DNA from 2 places in the Pelorhabdus rhamnosifermentans genome. Region 2 is predicted to be linked to the other one. Evidence: riboswitches for the same ligand, from Rfam matches in the RefSeq annotation. Region 2 holds a riboswitch; the other holds the start of a gene.
The links. A riboswitch is a leader RNA that binds a small molecule or an ion and turns the genes downstream of it on or off. The one in region 2 is predicted to bind cyclic di-GMP.
Positions count from the first base shown of each region.

Region 1: another riboswitch for cyclic di-GMP. It lies ahead of Ga0466249_RS06300 (HD-GYP domain-containing protein); the one in region 2 lies ahead of Ga0466249_RS15715 (methyl-accepting chemotaxis protein).

Region 1 is NZ_JAHGVE010000004.1:37,090-44,623, forward strand. It holds gene Ga0466249_RS06260 (efflux RND transporter permease subunit) at 1-952, shown strand, start outside; gene Ga0466249_RS06265 (Lrp/AsnC family transcriptional regulator) at 1,234-1,692, shown strand; gene Ga0466249_RS06270 (LysE family translocator) at 1,701-2,321, shown strand; gene Ga0466249_RS06275 (hypothetical protein) at 2,359-2,475, shown strand; gene Ga0466249_RS06280 (pyridoxal phosphate-dependent aminotransferase) at 2,605-3,801, shown strand; gene Ga0466249_RS06285 (AAA family ATPase) at 3,848-4,591, shown strand; gene Ga0466249_RS06290 (hypothetical protein) at 4,655-5,086, opposite strand; gene Ga0466249_RS06295 (hypothetical protein) at 5,544-5,774, shown strand; cyclic di-GMP riboswitch class I at 6,021-6,106, shown strand; gene Ga0466249_RS06300 (HD-GYP domain-containing protein) at 6,273-7,328, shown strand; gene thiM (hydroxyethylthiazole kinase) at 7,379-7,534, opposite strand, start outside.
Region 2 is NZ_JAHGVE010000013.1:95,370-102,903, reverse strand. It holds gene yabG (sporulation peptidase YabG) at 19-894, opposite strand; gene Ga0466249_RS15725 (glycosyltransferase family 2 protein) at 1,063-1,860, shown strand; gene Ga0466249_RS15720 (PAS domain S-box protein) at 2,160-3,413, shown strand; cyclic di-GMP riboswitch class I at 3,569-3,654, shown strand; gene Ga0466249_RS15715 (methyl-accepting chemotaxis protein) at 3,886-5,052, shown strand; gene Ga0466249_RS15710 (chemotaxis protein CheW) at 5,067-5,537, shown strand; gene rsmA (16S rRNA (adenine(1518)-N(6)/adenine(1519)-N(6))-dimethyltransferase RsmA) at 5,609-6,472, opposite strand; gene rnmV (ribonuclease M5) at 6,469-7,011, opposite strand; gene Ga0466249_RS15695 (resuscitation-promoting factor) at 7,092-7,534, opposite strand, start outside.

The DNA.
Region 1 (7,534 bases), on a different contig from region 2:
TGAAAAAAGCAAAATTATGCATTTGTCTGTTGATCAAGACAAAGCAAGAATGCTGGGTATTGATAGTCAAACATTGGCAACTAATTTGCAAACGCAGTTGTCAGGTGCCGACATATCTGAGTTTCGTGAGAAAGATAAAACGGTTGATGTAGTATTTCGTATTGATTCTCAGAACCGAAATAATTTAGCTCATATTAAGGACCTTAATATTCATATTGGCAATGGAAAATTTGTTCCTTTGGGACAGATTGCCAAAATAAGCTATGAAGCCGAAGACGGACTGATTTGGCGGCGGGATCTTAAACCAGCGATTACGGTACAGGCTAATGTAACTCAGGGAGTAACTGGCAATGATGCTACGAAGCAGGTGTACGAAAAGCTTAAGGATCTGCGTAATAACTTGCCGCCAGGCTACAGCATCACCATTGGCGGATCTCTCGAAAATAGCCAAAAAGCGATTGGATATTTGCTTCAACCAGTGCCAGTCATGCTCATCATTATTTTTACACTTCTGATGTTCCAGCTGCAGAAGATGTCTTTGATGATATTAACAGTATTGACGGCACCCCTTGGAATCATTGGAGTCAGCATATCCATGCTATTGACGCAGCGACCCATGGGATTCGTTTCTGAACTGGGGATCTTGGCTCTTAGTGGCATGATTATACGAAACTCAGTTATCTTGATTGATCAAATTGAGCAGCATATAAAAGATGGTGAGACGGTGTGGGATGCTATTATCGATTCAACCATACTAAGATTTCGCCCGATTATGTTAACTGCCGCCGCTGCCATATTAGGCATGATTCCTTTAATGGCGAGTACTTTCTGGGGCCCCATGGCAGTGGCTATTGCTGGTGGATTATTTGGTGCTACTGTGTTGACGTTACTTGTTTTACCAACGATGTATGCGGCATGGTTTAAAGTGAAACCAGATGTGGAAAATGATTAAATTGTTTAATAAAATAGTTGGCAGTATGAATTCTGTAAACATAAAGTCAACTCACTTTAATTGCATATTATAAAAAGCTGATTAGAAAACTCAAGGCTTCGACTTATCCTATTACAGGGGTCGAAGCCTTGTTGCATGCTTTCATTTATCTACCATCTAAATTTCGCTATAATTGTTAGGTAGAAGTAAAAAGGTACAAGCGATTTTTTTAACTTTTACTTTATTTTTTTACGAATAAAATGTATTATTTATATAAAACATTCGAAAGAGAGGTTTTTATATTGGATAGTAACGATTTCAAAGTAATCAAACAACTTATGGAACAAGCTCGTACAACATGGGCAGAGTTAGGAACACTTCTTGGTCTCTCAGCTCCTGCCGCGGCCGAGAGGGTACGCAAGTTGGAAGAACTCGGGGTAATAAAGGGCTATTCAGCACTAATCAATCCAGAAGAGATAGGTTGTGGGTTAGCTGCTCTCATCTCTGTTACGTTGGAACGACCTGAACAGAAGAAAGAGTTTCTCACTAGGGTGAATAATCTGCCAGAAATACTGGAGTGTCATCATATAGCTGGGGCAGAAGATTACATTCTTAAAGTACGTTGTTCAGGTACTCGTGATCTTGAAAGGTTAATAAGTGAAAAAATAAAGTCTTTGTCAGGCATAAAAACTCGGACAACTGTCATTTTATCGACTGTTAAAGAAACTCCAATATTGCCAATAAAATTTGAAAGAGGGTAGAAATAACGATGGAACTGCTTTTTTTGATTAAAGGAGTGATACTAGGCTTTTCTATCGCTGCCCCTGTGGGACCTATGGGAGTTCTTTGTATCAGGCGCACCCTGTCTAGTGGTATGTTAAGCGGTTTCCTTTCCGGTTTAGGGACAGCAACAGCAGATGCTATATACGGTTGTATCGCTGCTTTTGGTGTAACAGTGGTTTCCGCTTTTTTACTCGATCATCAATCCTATTTGCGTTTGATTGGCGGACTGTTTTTACTTTATTTAGGTTATAAAACATTTCAATCTATTCCAGCAGAAGAAGCTGTAAAAGCGGGGGGCAAGAGCTTTTTAGGTGCTTATACATCTGCTTTTTTCTTAACTTTAACGAATCCGCTGACTATCCTATCTTTTGCAGCAGTTTTTGCAGGATTAGGGGTAGGTACAATGGATGGAAACTACATATTAGCGGGATTCTTAGTTCTTGGGGTTTTTAGTGGTTCTATGTTTTGGTGGCTTATATTAAGTGGAATGGTAAATATGCTTCGCTCCAAATTTGATCAAAAGCGACTCAAATGGATTAACTGGCTTTCAGGGTTCATAATAGGTGGGTTTGGTATATTGAGCTTAATATCCAGCAGCTTCACTTAACCTTCAATATCAAGACATGGAAGGAAAGCAACAGGTTATGCAATTAGAAGGAGACTTATCAGAATTAGTAAAGAGAGAGGACGACCATTTGGATAGTATTTTAGCGATTGTTCATACGATAGGTACTAGGTCTTTTGCCGTGAAATTAATGTAATTAAAAAGGAGCACATCTGTGTAACAAATCAGTAGCTTTATTGTAATTATAAAGTAACTTATGTATAATATTAATGAGAGTGCTTCTGTACTGTTCTTTAGATAGTAGAGCTTAGGAGGATTGGTATATATGGATTTATCTATAAAAGGATTATCAATAAGTCCATCATCTACTTTAGCTATAGATGCGAAGGCAAAGAAAATGAAAGCTGAAGGACTGGATATTATTGGATTTGGCGCAGGCGAGCCCGATTTTGATACGCCAGAGCATATTAAAAGGGCTGCAATCGCAGCTATTGAGTCTGGTTTTACGAAATATACTCCTGCATCAGGTATATTGGAGTTAAAGCAGGCTATTTGCAATAAGTTTAAGAAAGATAATGGGTTAGACTATACGCCTGAGCAAATTATTGTTAGTAATGGTGCAAAACATTCTTTGGTAAATATATTTCAAGCGCTATGTAATCCTGGAGATGAGGTTATTATACCTGCACCTTATTGGGTTAGTTATCCAGAAATGGTAAAAATGGCAGATGCCACTCCTGTAATCATAAGAACATCAGAACATAGTGGATTTAAGTTTAGTGTTCAACAGATTAAGCAGGCATTAACTAGAAAAACAAAGGCAATCATAATCAATAGTCCCTGTAATCCTACGGGAATGGTTTATTCTCACAGAGAACTTGCGGAAATCGCTGATTTAGCAGTGGAACATGGAATATTTGTTGTTTCTGATGAAATATATGAAAAACTAATTTATGATGGATATGAGCATGTTAGCATTGCGTCGATTAATGACAAAATAAAAGAGCAGACCATTGTTGTTAATGGTGTTTCGAAAACATATGCGATGACTGGCTGGCGAATAGGCTATACGGCATCGAATAGTGAAATCGCTAAAATTATGGGTAATATGCAAAGCCATGCGACATCAAATCCTAATTCGATAGCACAAAAGGCAGCAGAAGCGGCTATTAATGGTGAGCAAGATATAGTAAATGATATGGTTTCTGCATTTATTACTAGAAGAAATTATATGGTAAAGCGAATTCACTCCATACCTGGCTTGTCCTGTGTTACTCCAAACGGAGCGTTCTATGTACTGATGAATATTTCGAAATTTATCGGAGCTGAAATTGATGGTATAGAAATTAAAGGCTCGAATGATTTTGCCGATGCATTGCTTGAGAAAGCCAAAGTTGCACTTGTTCCGGGTTCAGGTTTTGGTATAGATACGCATGTGAGGTTGTCTTATGCGACTTCCCTGCAGAATATTACTGAGGGATTAAATCGAATTGAAAATTTATTAAATAAGGTAAATAGGTAAGTAAAAATTGTTCGTAAGAGTAATGAGTAAATGCTAGGAGATTTAAATGGAAGTATTAAATACAGGGCATTATTTGCGTTCCGTAAAATTGTTGCGAGATAAAATAGATTATTTCAATCAATATCCCTTTTCTCTACCTGCTTTTCGTGATTTACATTGTTTGGAGTTTCATCCACAGGTTACATTCATCGTAGGGGAAAACGGTACAGGAAAATCTACACTACTGGAGGCAATTGCTATTGCATGGGGATTTAATCCTGAAGGGGGAACTTGTAATTTTAATTTTTCTTCAAGAAATTCTCATTCGGAATTGCATGAATACATTCGTTTAATTCGAGGAGCAAGAAAACCTAGAGACGGTTTTTTCTTGCGCGCAGAAAGCTTTTATAATCTTGCAACCCAAATAGATGAGCTTAAGGTCAGTGATTTTTATGGAGGACGGTCATTGCATGAGCAGTCGCATGGGGAAGCTTTTTTTTCGACTTTTATGAACAAATTTAAAGGCAATGGGCTATATATATTAGATGAGCCAGAGGCAGCCTTATCTCCCATGCGGCAAATGGCAATGATTTCAATAATACATGACTTAGCGAATAAACACTCACAATTTATTATTGCAACTCATTCACCTATTATCATGGGATATCCGAATGCAATAATTTTACAAATATCCAATAAAGGGTTTGATGTTGTTGAATATGAAAAAACAGAGCACTATGTTGTAATGACAGAGTTTATTAATAACCGTAAAAAAATGCTGGACGTATTGTTGGATGAAAAAAAGTATTAGCATAATGCTAATACTTTTTTTTGATATATTACCGAATATGGATTTGATAATCATGGAGCAACATTATTGCTGGGTACGTTCGATGGTTAAAGGTCGAATGCTGGTATCTGCTCCAATTGTATACGTGAGAGTCTGTCCGTTATTTTTAACTTTCTCTATTGTTTGATAGACTAAAGCACCAGGGCCAGCCCAAAAGGGGATTTTTATTTGGTAATCTGAATCCTCGACGCCAGTGTAGTTTAAGTCTAATTCATTTTGTCCTGGAGTAAGTGTTTTGAATATCTGCGGTAGTCCTTTGTCAAGTATTACGATGCCGATGCCGTTAATTTCTGCCTTATTGCCATTCGGAAATGTAATTTTGCTATTCCAAAAATCTTGATTTACAATAATTTTTACACTGAGTGTTTTATCAGCTGCATAAACATTGGGCGTGTATATCCCTAAACTAAACAGCATTAATCCGGCTAATATGAGTATCATTTTTGCTCTTTTCATTCAAATACCTCCATTTGTTAATTTTACTATTAATTATGTTCAGCATCTTAGACAATGCTTCCTGCTCCAAAAGGCTTGATTTTTTATGAAAATAAAGCGTATAGTGCTCATTCGGTAGAAATGTTATTTGTTTCAATAGTATAATAACTAAGAGTTTCTACAGAACATCATAAACGTAGGAACTTTTATATACGTGAATATAGACTATCTAATTAAAAAGAATGAGGTAATAGAATTTAAAAGAAAAATTTATTATGAGAGCGTGAGTGGCATTAAAATATGAATGAAATTAGTTATTAGGTCTGTAGACTAGAAGCCAAAAAAGACGTATAATTACGTTATACGTCAATAAATTACATATAAAGACAAGATCATTAGTGAGAAGGAGGCCAACAATCTAATAATGTTTGAATAGTTCTGTTATCATTACACAACATTTTTGGGAGAGTGATTGGGTATGAGAACACTTAACAGAAGAACTTGTGGTTTACTTAGAGCAGCAACTATTGAAGCTCAAATGCGTAGAAGAACGACAGCTATTGGTGGTTTTGTTACTCATGATCGAAGAGAATACAGACAACCGGAAGTAAAAACGATTAAGATGACACCTGCTGAGTTGGATCTATACATTACAGAACAATCTAAACATTGGGGGCATCCATTAAAACCATTAACGAAAATAGTATGAAAAATAAACCTTTATTATAAATAGATTTGAGATCTAGGCGTCAGCATTATGCTGGCGCCTGATTTTACGCCCATAACCTACCCAGTAGGTTATGGGCGTATTGCAATTTAGTAGCATTTAGCGAATTGCTTGCTAAGTATTTGCTTTTTTAGTAGAATCAGTAACGAAAATTTAACCTGATATTACATATTATAAATGACTGATTTATAAAAATGTGCTATTATTAGTATATTCTAGAATTATAGAATTAAACATGGGCAAACTTATCGAAAGATAGGGACGCAAAGCCATTGGGTCTAATGATTTTTATCAACGACTGCCGGGTTGCATCATTAAAATAATATGATGTATTACTTGGTAGTTTTTTATTTGTTATGATTAATTAAATTTTTAATTAACTGTGTACTTCTAATAGTGTCACAGGTATTTTTGCATGTCTATGGATGATTTTTTACTGACCGCATAACTATGAAGATAAAATTTAAGGTGGCGATCTTGGTGTTTATTAGAAAATGCAGCATTTTACAAGCTAAACCTGGGATGAAACTGGGGAAATCGATTATGGCTGAGAATGGAATGATATTATTAGATAAGGACGTAATTTTAACTGATAAGTTAATTGCTAAATTAGCATATTGGAGAATTCCCGAGATCTTTATTGCTGAAGAGGAAACATTCATATTTTTTGATGATCTAAAAAATGAACGGAGGGAATTTGTGAAAGAACGCGATAAAATGATCGTAGCAGTATCAGATATTTTTGATCAATTTAATGGATTTGATCAATTATCGGTTACACAGCTTCATGAATTTACTGATGAAACGCTTATGCCGCTATTGCTTAAATCAGACTCTGTATTCAGTTATTTGCATGTTTTTAATCATACGGGTGATTATCTTTTCAGGCATAGCATCAATGTGGCAATTTTTGCAGGAATTATCGGAAAATGGCTAGAATGGACGGAACTACAGAGTAAACAGCTTGTAACGGCAGGGCTGTTGCATGATATAGGAAAGGTGTGTATTCCTTTAGCTATTTTGAATAAGCCCGGCAAATTAGTGCCAGAGGAAATGGAGCTTATGAAAAAGCATGCTTTATTTGGATATGAAATTTTGCAAGGGGCAGATGATATTGATGATATAGTTAAGAATGGAATTTTACAGCACCATGAACGATTAGACGGGAGTGGTTATCCTTCATCACTGCAGGCAGGCGATATTTCGCAAGTTGCAAGGATTATTGCTGTCGCCGATGTTTATGATGCTATGATTTCCCAACGTGTATATCGTCAAGCGATTTCTCCAATTTTGGCGCTGAAGGAATTATGCCAAATGATGTATGGTATGATGGACCCCAAAATATGTATGACTTTTATTCAGCACGCTAAGAAATGTTTGGTAGGTTCTTTAGTCAAGTTAAGTAATGGTTTGATTGCTAAAATTATTTATTTGAATGAACAATATTTTACACGGCCTGTCGTTCAAACGTTGACTGGACAATGTATCGCGTTGGAAGAGGAATTGGAAATAGATATTATGGAATTCGTTTGCTAACAGTTGCCTATATACTAGCGGATTTTTGGGGAGTGGAGTCAGCGTAGTACCTATTTGCAAAAATGGTATTTTATTTTTTCTTTAAATTGGTGGTCTGATAGGCTGAATATATAGTCTAAAAGTGTTGTTTTAAACTTTCCGAGAAGTTCCACGTTTTGGGAAAGTTCTCCGCATATTCCCATAAAAGCTGTCGCTAGAACCGTTCC
Region 2 (7,534 bases):
ATAACATTGTAAATTACCTTAGTAGGGGGTTTTCGGCAATCCTAACCGAAACTTGCCACGCGTTTCAATACCACCTACGCCTTCAACGCCCGTCACAGCAGCTGTAATAGTATCATTCAAATCAATCGCTTGGTTAATGGAAGTAAACGCCACCTTTTCTGCAATAAAGACCGGATCATAAGCATGAATAAAAATCCGCATTGGGGAGCTGGCAAAATTAGCTCCAGCAGCAATAATCGCCTCAAAATAAGACTGGCAGGCCCCAGCAAAAATCACGAGGTCATCGCGCGAAGAACAAAAGTTTCTGGCATTGATTACAGACTGCACAAAATATTTCGAATTACGATAACTGTCCATATTGCTAAAATCTTTTTTTCCGTTGCCAGTTAAAGCATCATGTCCTGTCAATATTAAAATATCTGGTCGGTGTTTTTTTATAATATCGATCACTCGGCCTGGCTGATCCGTCTCAGCGATCCATTCGCCAACTGCTTCCATATTCAGCTGGCGATAGGTTTTCAAACACATTTTTAAATACTCTTCGTCACCGTCCACATGAAGGACCTTGCCAGGTAAATTAAAAAAACTATACTTTTTTCGATCCCCTCTAAGTAAGAAATGCGAAGTTTTTTCCTGCTCTACACCACGCCTGAGCAGAATCTGATGCAACCCATCTTGGATATTTTCTTCCATATGAATGATTTCATTGCGCAAATGCTCGGCATCAATCCGTTCGACATCATCAATAGGCGCATCTGCCATGAGCCTCATATACAGCCCTTTCAGCACACAATGAGTTTGTTTCGCTTCGTCTAAATAAATATCCGTTATTTTAAACACGATATCTCCGCCATGAGATTTGCGAACAACAAGATCACCTACTGCAATAGTCACACCTATCCCTCCCCCATCCATTACTACATACTATGAGTACAGCAAAAGTTCTGTCACCGAAAGTTTTCCCCCAGAAAGGAACCGCAACAAGTGACAAATAAAGGCGTCCCTCAATATACTGTAGTAATCCAGCGAGGATAAACCAAAGCACCTTTGAGGTGATGGCGCATGATTACTGTAGTCATTCCTGCTAAAAACGAAGCAGGCCGTATTACAACAGTGCTGCAAAACGTCGCCACTCTCCCAATCGACCATATCATTCTCATTATTAATGGAACAACCGATACGACTCTCCAAGAAGTCCTCAATCTCCCCATTGACAAGTTACAGATTATTTATTTTCACGAATGTCTAGGCATTGATGTCCCCCGGGCAATCGGCGCAAAAATGGCTTATTCCTTAGGCAGTGACGTTGTTTTATTTGTTGATGGAGACATGGTAGGTACATTCAATGAAAATTTAGTAGAACTTATAGAGGGTATCCAGCTCAAACATTTAGATATGGCTCTCACCAACTGTTATCCCTCACCACCCCGTCATATTGAACGTTATAATCCAACCTTTCAGTGGCGCTATAATGTCACGCACGAATTAGGACTAGATAAAAAGCTTGGACTAGCAACACCAGCACATGGCCCTCATGCCGTTTCACGCCGTCTATTAGAATCCATTCCACTCCAAGAACTTTCTATTCCACCTGTCTCACTGGCGTTGGCCCGCTTAAGCAAATTACGCATTGATGTTGCCACTACAATTCCCCATTACCGATTGGGATCTTCTGTAAAGAACTACATTCACAGCAACAAAATTATTGATACGATTGTTGGCGATTGTTTAGAAGCTATCGCGGTATTTCACGGTAAGCCCCGGACAAGACAATGGCAAAACAAAACCTACTCAGGATATCATACAGCCCGGCGATTTGATTTATTAGAAAATTTTTTAGGAACGACAAAACAAACCTAACAATCTTCCCCTAATTGTAGGATTTTCCTGCCACATTAGGGGATTTTTTTATTCAAATTTCTTTATTAGAAAAACAGAAACAGAGGAAACAATTTTATGACAAGAGAATGTTATAAAATAATAAGAATATTGATATTTACTATAAAATCTACGTACAAAATCACGAAAGTTGTCAATACAAAAAATCAACATTAAATGCAACATATTGAACATCCGAATGTCTCCATAAACACAATAATTACACTAGAGAATAAGATATCTAGGCTAAAACACATGAACAATACATGGAGAGTGGAAACATGCAGATAAATAAGTATACTAGCAGAATGAAAATGTGTAGACGGAATTCATTACAAAATACTACTGAAATATGTTTTCAGCAAATATTTCTTCATAGTCCTGTCGTTTGGCTGCTTGTTGATCCTAAAACGAACGATATCATAGCAGTCAATGCAGCAGCAAATAAATTCTATGGATATTCAACAGATGAATTAAAAGCCATGAAAACAATTGAAATTTCTATATCTCCAATCGAAAAATTCAAAACGGGTAGAATTCGATTAGACAATTTTATTCAGAAACCGAAATACTGCCAACATAAGCTTAAAAATGGGCACGTCAAAGATGTAGCAGTATATTCTAGTCCTTTCAAAACAGGTGAGAAAATATTGCTTTCTCTTATTGTTATTGATATCACGTTGAGGAGAGAGGCTGAAAAAAAGCTCCAAACATCTTATGAAATAAAACGCCGAGCTGACGTCTTCAATGACATTCTTAATGGAATAAGGGGAGGAGATGAAGAAACACTCGCTTATATCAATAACATAGGACTTAATTTCTCTCAACCATTTTTTTGTTCGGTAATCCAGCTTGAAAAAACCGTTGATTATCATTTACACCATAAAAACAGATCTGAAACCATAGAGGAAGATATCAAATATGAACTCATCGATAAACTAAATGACACAAAAGGGTGTATTACTTGGGGGCGGCGTAGTAGCATCGGTGTTCTATATCAAATAAACCCTTCTGATCAAGGAAATAATTTTACAGAAAAGACATTGGCACAACTCTTACAAAAAAAGATTCATAAGTATCATCCTGACATAACGATTCGAATAGGTATTGGGGAGAACCAACAAGGAATAAGGGGCTTTACAAAAAGTTTTCAGCAGGCCCTGGAAGCAATTCAAGTTTCGCAGTACGACTCGGAGCGCAATAAGAACATTGTCCACTTTCGAGATTTGGGTATTTTACAACTGCTTATAAAACCAAGCGAAAAAGAACGTACAACTGAATTTATTGAAAAAACAATTGGTAAACTTATTCGCTATGATCATGAAAAAGGCACCGACTATTTGGACACACTTGCCGTAATTTTACAAAAGTCCAACTTGAAAGAAACAGCCAAAGTACTATTTCTTCACTATAATACCGTCATCTTCCGCAAACAACGAATTGAAAAAATTCTGGGAATATCTATCAACGAATTTGAAACAAAATTAACCCTTGCAACAGCAATAAAATTGTACAAACTAAACTTAATAAAATAAAATTTCCATATAACGGGAACCATTGTGTTTAAAATACAATAATTTGCTTTTTTTTTACTTTAAATTTGATACATCATGCCAATAGTACTTTTGTCTTATCTGTTTTAAAATAACAGATAAGTGTTAGTTAGCTCAATATCTCCAACATAATGACAATAAAATATTAGCAAACTTATCGAAAGATAGGGACGCAAAGCCTTGGGTCTACGGATTTATTTTCTATGATTGCCAGGTTGCTATTGAAGCATTAAAACCTTATTGCGTCAGAATTTTCTCAGAAAATCTGACGCTTTTTAGCAACTATTAGTTTTTTACCGATAATTATTAGAAACTGGTCAAATTGTCCATGTGCAAGGGAGGTAACAAGAGCACTCCAATAGGCGACTAATTTCGAATATTATTCTGGTAAAAACTTTATAATAGAATCTGTCGCACGAAACGTTAAAATTAAGCTGCAAGGGGTTGAGAGAAAATGGAAGTAAATAATTTACATGTACACATGAAAGAATTAGAATTTGTGAAAGCTTATTTTAATATTGTTCTGACAGCCTTCGAAGATGGAGCTAGCTTCTTCATTACTACCCTTGATAAAGTCACCTACATTGAAAATCATAAGTTTGAAATACCCGGTCTACAAGTAGACGGGGGATTTAGTAAAAGCGGACCTTCTGCCCAAGCCATCCAAGCTAGAAAAGTGGTATCCGCACGCATCCCAAGAAATGTATATGGCGTTAGATTATTCACCTATAGCGGACCTATCTGGAATGAAAACGATACGGAAATCATCGGTGCATGGGCACTCACCATTCCACGTCAACATAAAATTGTAAATGCTTTTGAATCTTTTGCTCCCGTCGTAGCTGACCTATTACCCGAAGGTGGCTTCATGTGGATAACGGATAAAGAAAAATTCCTTAAGCGGCAACCTTCTCAAAAATTCGACATGCTCGAACTACAGGTTGGAAACCCCTTAAGAGCGGGCAGCACTCCCGATGAGGCTATTAAGCAAAAAAAGCTGGTTACTGAAGATATTGATGAATCTGTCTATGGTTACCCCGTGATTGCAGCCTCCTACCCCCTGATGGATGAAGAAACAGGCGAAGCTGTTGGTGCTTTTGGAATATCTTTACCGCGGAAATTAGCGGATGATCTCAAGCATATTGCAAGCTCCTTAGACGAAGGACTTACCGGCGTAGCCACTGCAATAGAACAAATTACTGCCGCTACAAACAACGTGAGTGACAATCAGCAACAACTTCATGGCGAAATTGGAAAGTCAAAAGAACTCTTAGACAAAATAAACGACGTAATGAACTTTATTAAAGAAATTGCTGATGAAACAAAAATGCTGGGCCTCAACGCAGCTATCGAAGCAGCTAGAGTTGGCGAAGCAGGCTTGGGATTTGGCGTAGTCGCCGAGGAAATCAGAAAGTTGTCGGCAGACTCTAAGAATACGGTTGTACAAATTAAAGAATTGACTAAAGAAATCAATAAATCAATGAATGAAACCGCAGAGGCCTCGGAGTCTACATTAGCAGTAGTGGAAGAAACTGCTGCAGCAACACAAGAAGTGAATGCCAGTATCGAAGAAATGACTGCACTGGCTCAAAAACTGTCACACACTGCTGCCGATTTATAAGGAGGTTTCGTATAATGGCAAAAGAGAGCATAAAATTAGTCGTCTTTACGCTGGAAAACAACAAAATAATTTATGAATACGGAATTCCAATAGAACAAGTTCACGAAATAACTCGCCAGGGGAAAACCCTAGCCATGCCTGGAATGCCGGATTTTGTTGAGGGAATCATGAACTTACGCAGCAATGTCATTCCAATTATTGATTTAAAAAAACGTTTTGGCCTAGGGACTACTGTCGAGAAAGATACCACCCGAATCATGGTGATAAACATTGATAATAAGAAGTGCGGAATTGTTGTTGATGATGTACTGGAAATTATCCCCATTGCATCAGAAGAAATGGAAGACGCCCCTACTGTCACGGGTGGAATAAGCTCCAACTATATCTTAGGCATTGGAAAAGTAGAGAATCGACTGATTATTGCACTTGATATGAACAAAATTTTAACAGGAAAAGAAGAAAAAGAATTAAAAAATGTCGTGTAAAAGTTAAAAACAAAGAGGAGCGCCTCCAAAGAAACGGCTCCTCAACATAATCGCTCAATGACCCTTCTACTCTATCCTCTTTCACGAATCAGTGCCGTATAAGCATTAGCTAAAGCACCAAAATCAGCAAGGGCCAATGTTTCACCACGTCGTTGGCCCTCAATTTTTGCCCTATCAAGCATGGTGGCTATGTCATTTGCTTCAAAACCCCCGCCTTTCAAGGAATTGCTAAGCGTTTTACGCCGTTGGCAAAAAGCCGCCTTGACTACCTTAAAAAAATCCCTTTCACTTTCAACAGCAATCGGTGGCATTTTACGAATCCGGCAACGTAACACAGCTGAATGAACAGCAGGAGCTGGAATAAATGACGCGGGCGGAACAATAAAAACAATTTCCGGCTCTGTATAATATTGAACAGCAACAGAGAGGGCACCATAGTCCTTACTGCCCGGACTGGCAATCATCCTTAAAGCTACTTCTTTTTGAATCATCGTAACAAGTAAGGAAATGGGAAGCCGTTCTTCAAGAAGCTTCATAATAATGGGTGTTGTAATATAATAAGGCAAATTAGCAACAACTTTATAGGATTCCGCTGCTATTTCCCGAGAAATGTCGATTTTTAAAATATCACCATGCACAATACGAACCTGATCATAATCAGCAAGCGTTTTACCAAGAACATCAATCAATTTTTTATCTAGCTCCACACCCACAACACTTGCGCCTGCTTCTGCCAACCCTTGGGTCAAAGTACCAATGCCCGGACCAATCTCCAAAACCTTATCCTCCGGGGTAATTTCCGCAGCCTCAACAATCTTATTGACAACATGCGAATCAATCAAGAAATTCTGACCTAATTTCTTATTCATAACAAGATGAAAAGTTTTCAAAATATGTAACGTCACATCACGCTGCGCAATACAGGGAGCTTTCATTGTTTTGCCTCCAATTGAATGATAGCCGCTTGATAAGCCGCGCGGGTAACACCATAGTGATTGAGTCGCTGCAAAAAAGTCTTGGCATTAGCATAACCAATTCCAAGTATTTCACCAAGCAATTTACGACGAATTGCCGCATCACTGTGGCCCGTTAAATTGTCATCAACCAAGTCAGCATAGGTAAATTCATTTCCAGGTTCAAACGTCGTACAATGAAGTTTAGCAAGCGCTAAACGAATAGACTGAGCTGAAGCCTGTTCAACGCCAATATCACCATTCGCTGTAGCAGCAGCACGAGAAATATAGGCATGCTGTGCATAGGGAAATCGTTTAACAAGATACCTGCGAATTCTCTCGCCAGGGCTATCGGGATCAGTCAAAATAATAATCCCACGTTTTTCATATGCCTGTCCGATTTTTTCAATCGTTTTTGTAAGCAGAGAATAACCGCCTGTTGCAATGCACTCTGCATCAATGGCCTTCTTTACAGCTACAATATCCTGTTTTCCTTCAACAATAATGACTTCCTTTAGCATACAATACCGCCTCTTCACATTCTCTCCGATGCGAAAAAAGCGCAGGGCTTACACCCTGCGTTTTTTTCGATTTCAACCTACTAATCACCTAATATATAGACTTTCATAGTACGTCGGCCAAAAGCATAAGCCTCATCGTAATCTTCCATGCACAAATCAATTTTGTCACCCACAATAGCTCCACCAGTATCCGCTGCCAAAGCTAAGCCGTAACCAGGTATGTAAAGACGCGTTCCTAGCGGAATAACATCAGGATCTACAGCCACAATGCCGTAGCGGGCACGAACCCCGGTTGCCGTAATACCAGAACCGGAGCCGTCGTTGGGGTGGTAAGCCGTCGCTTCCATATATGCAATACGCCGAAAGCGCATATTGCCCCGTGATGTTTGCACTGTCTCGCGACTTCCAACTTGAATCACCTGCGGCTGAGCAGGTACTAATACGGTTTCACCAACAATTTCCGATTTTACCTCTTGACCATCAGCAAAATATTTTTTTACGGTAATCTGTTTGGTCCCTGCTT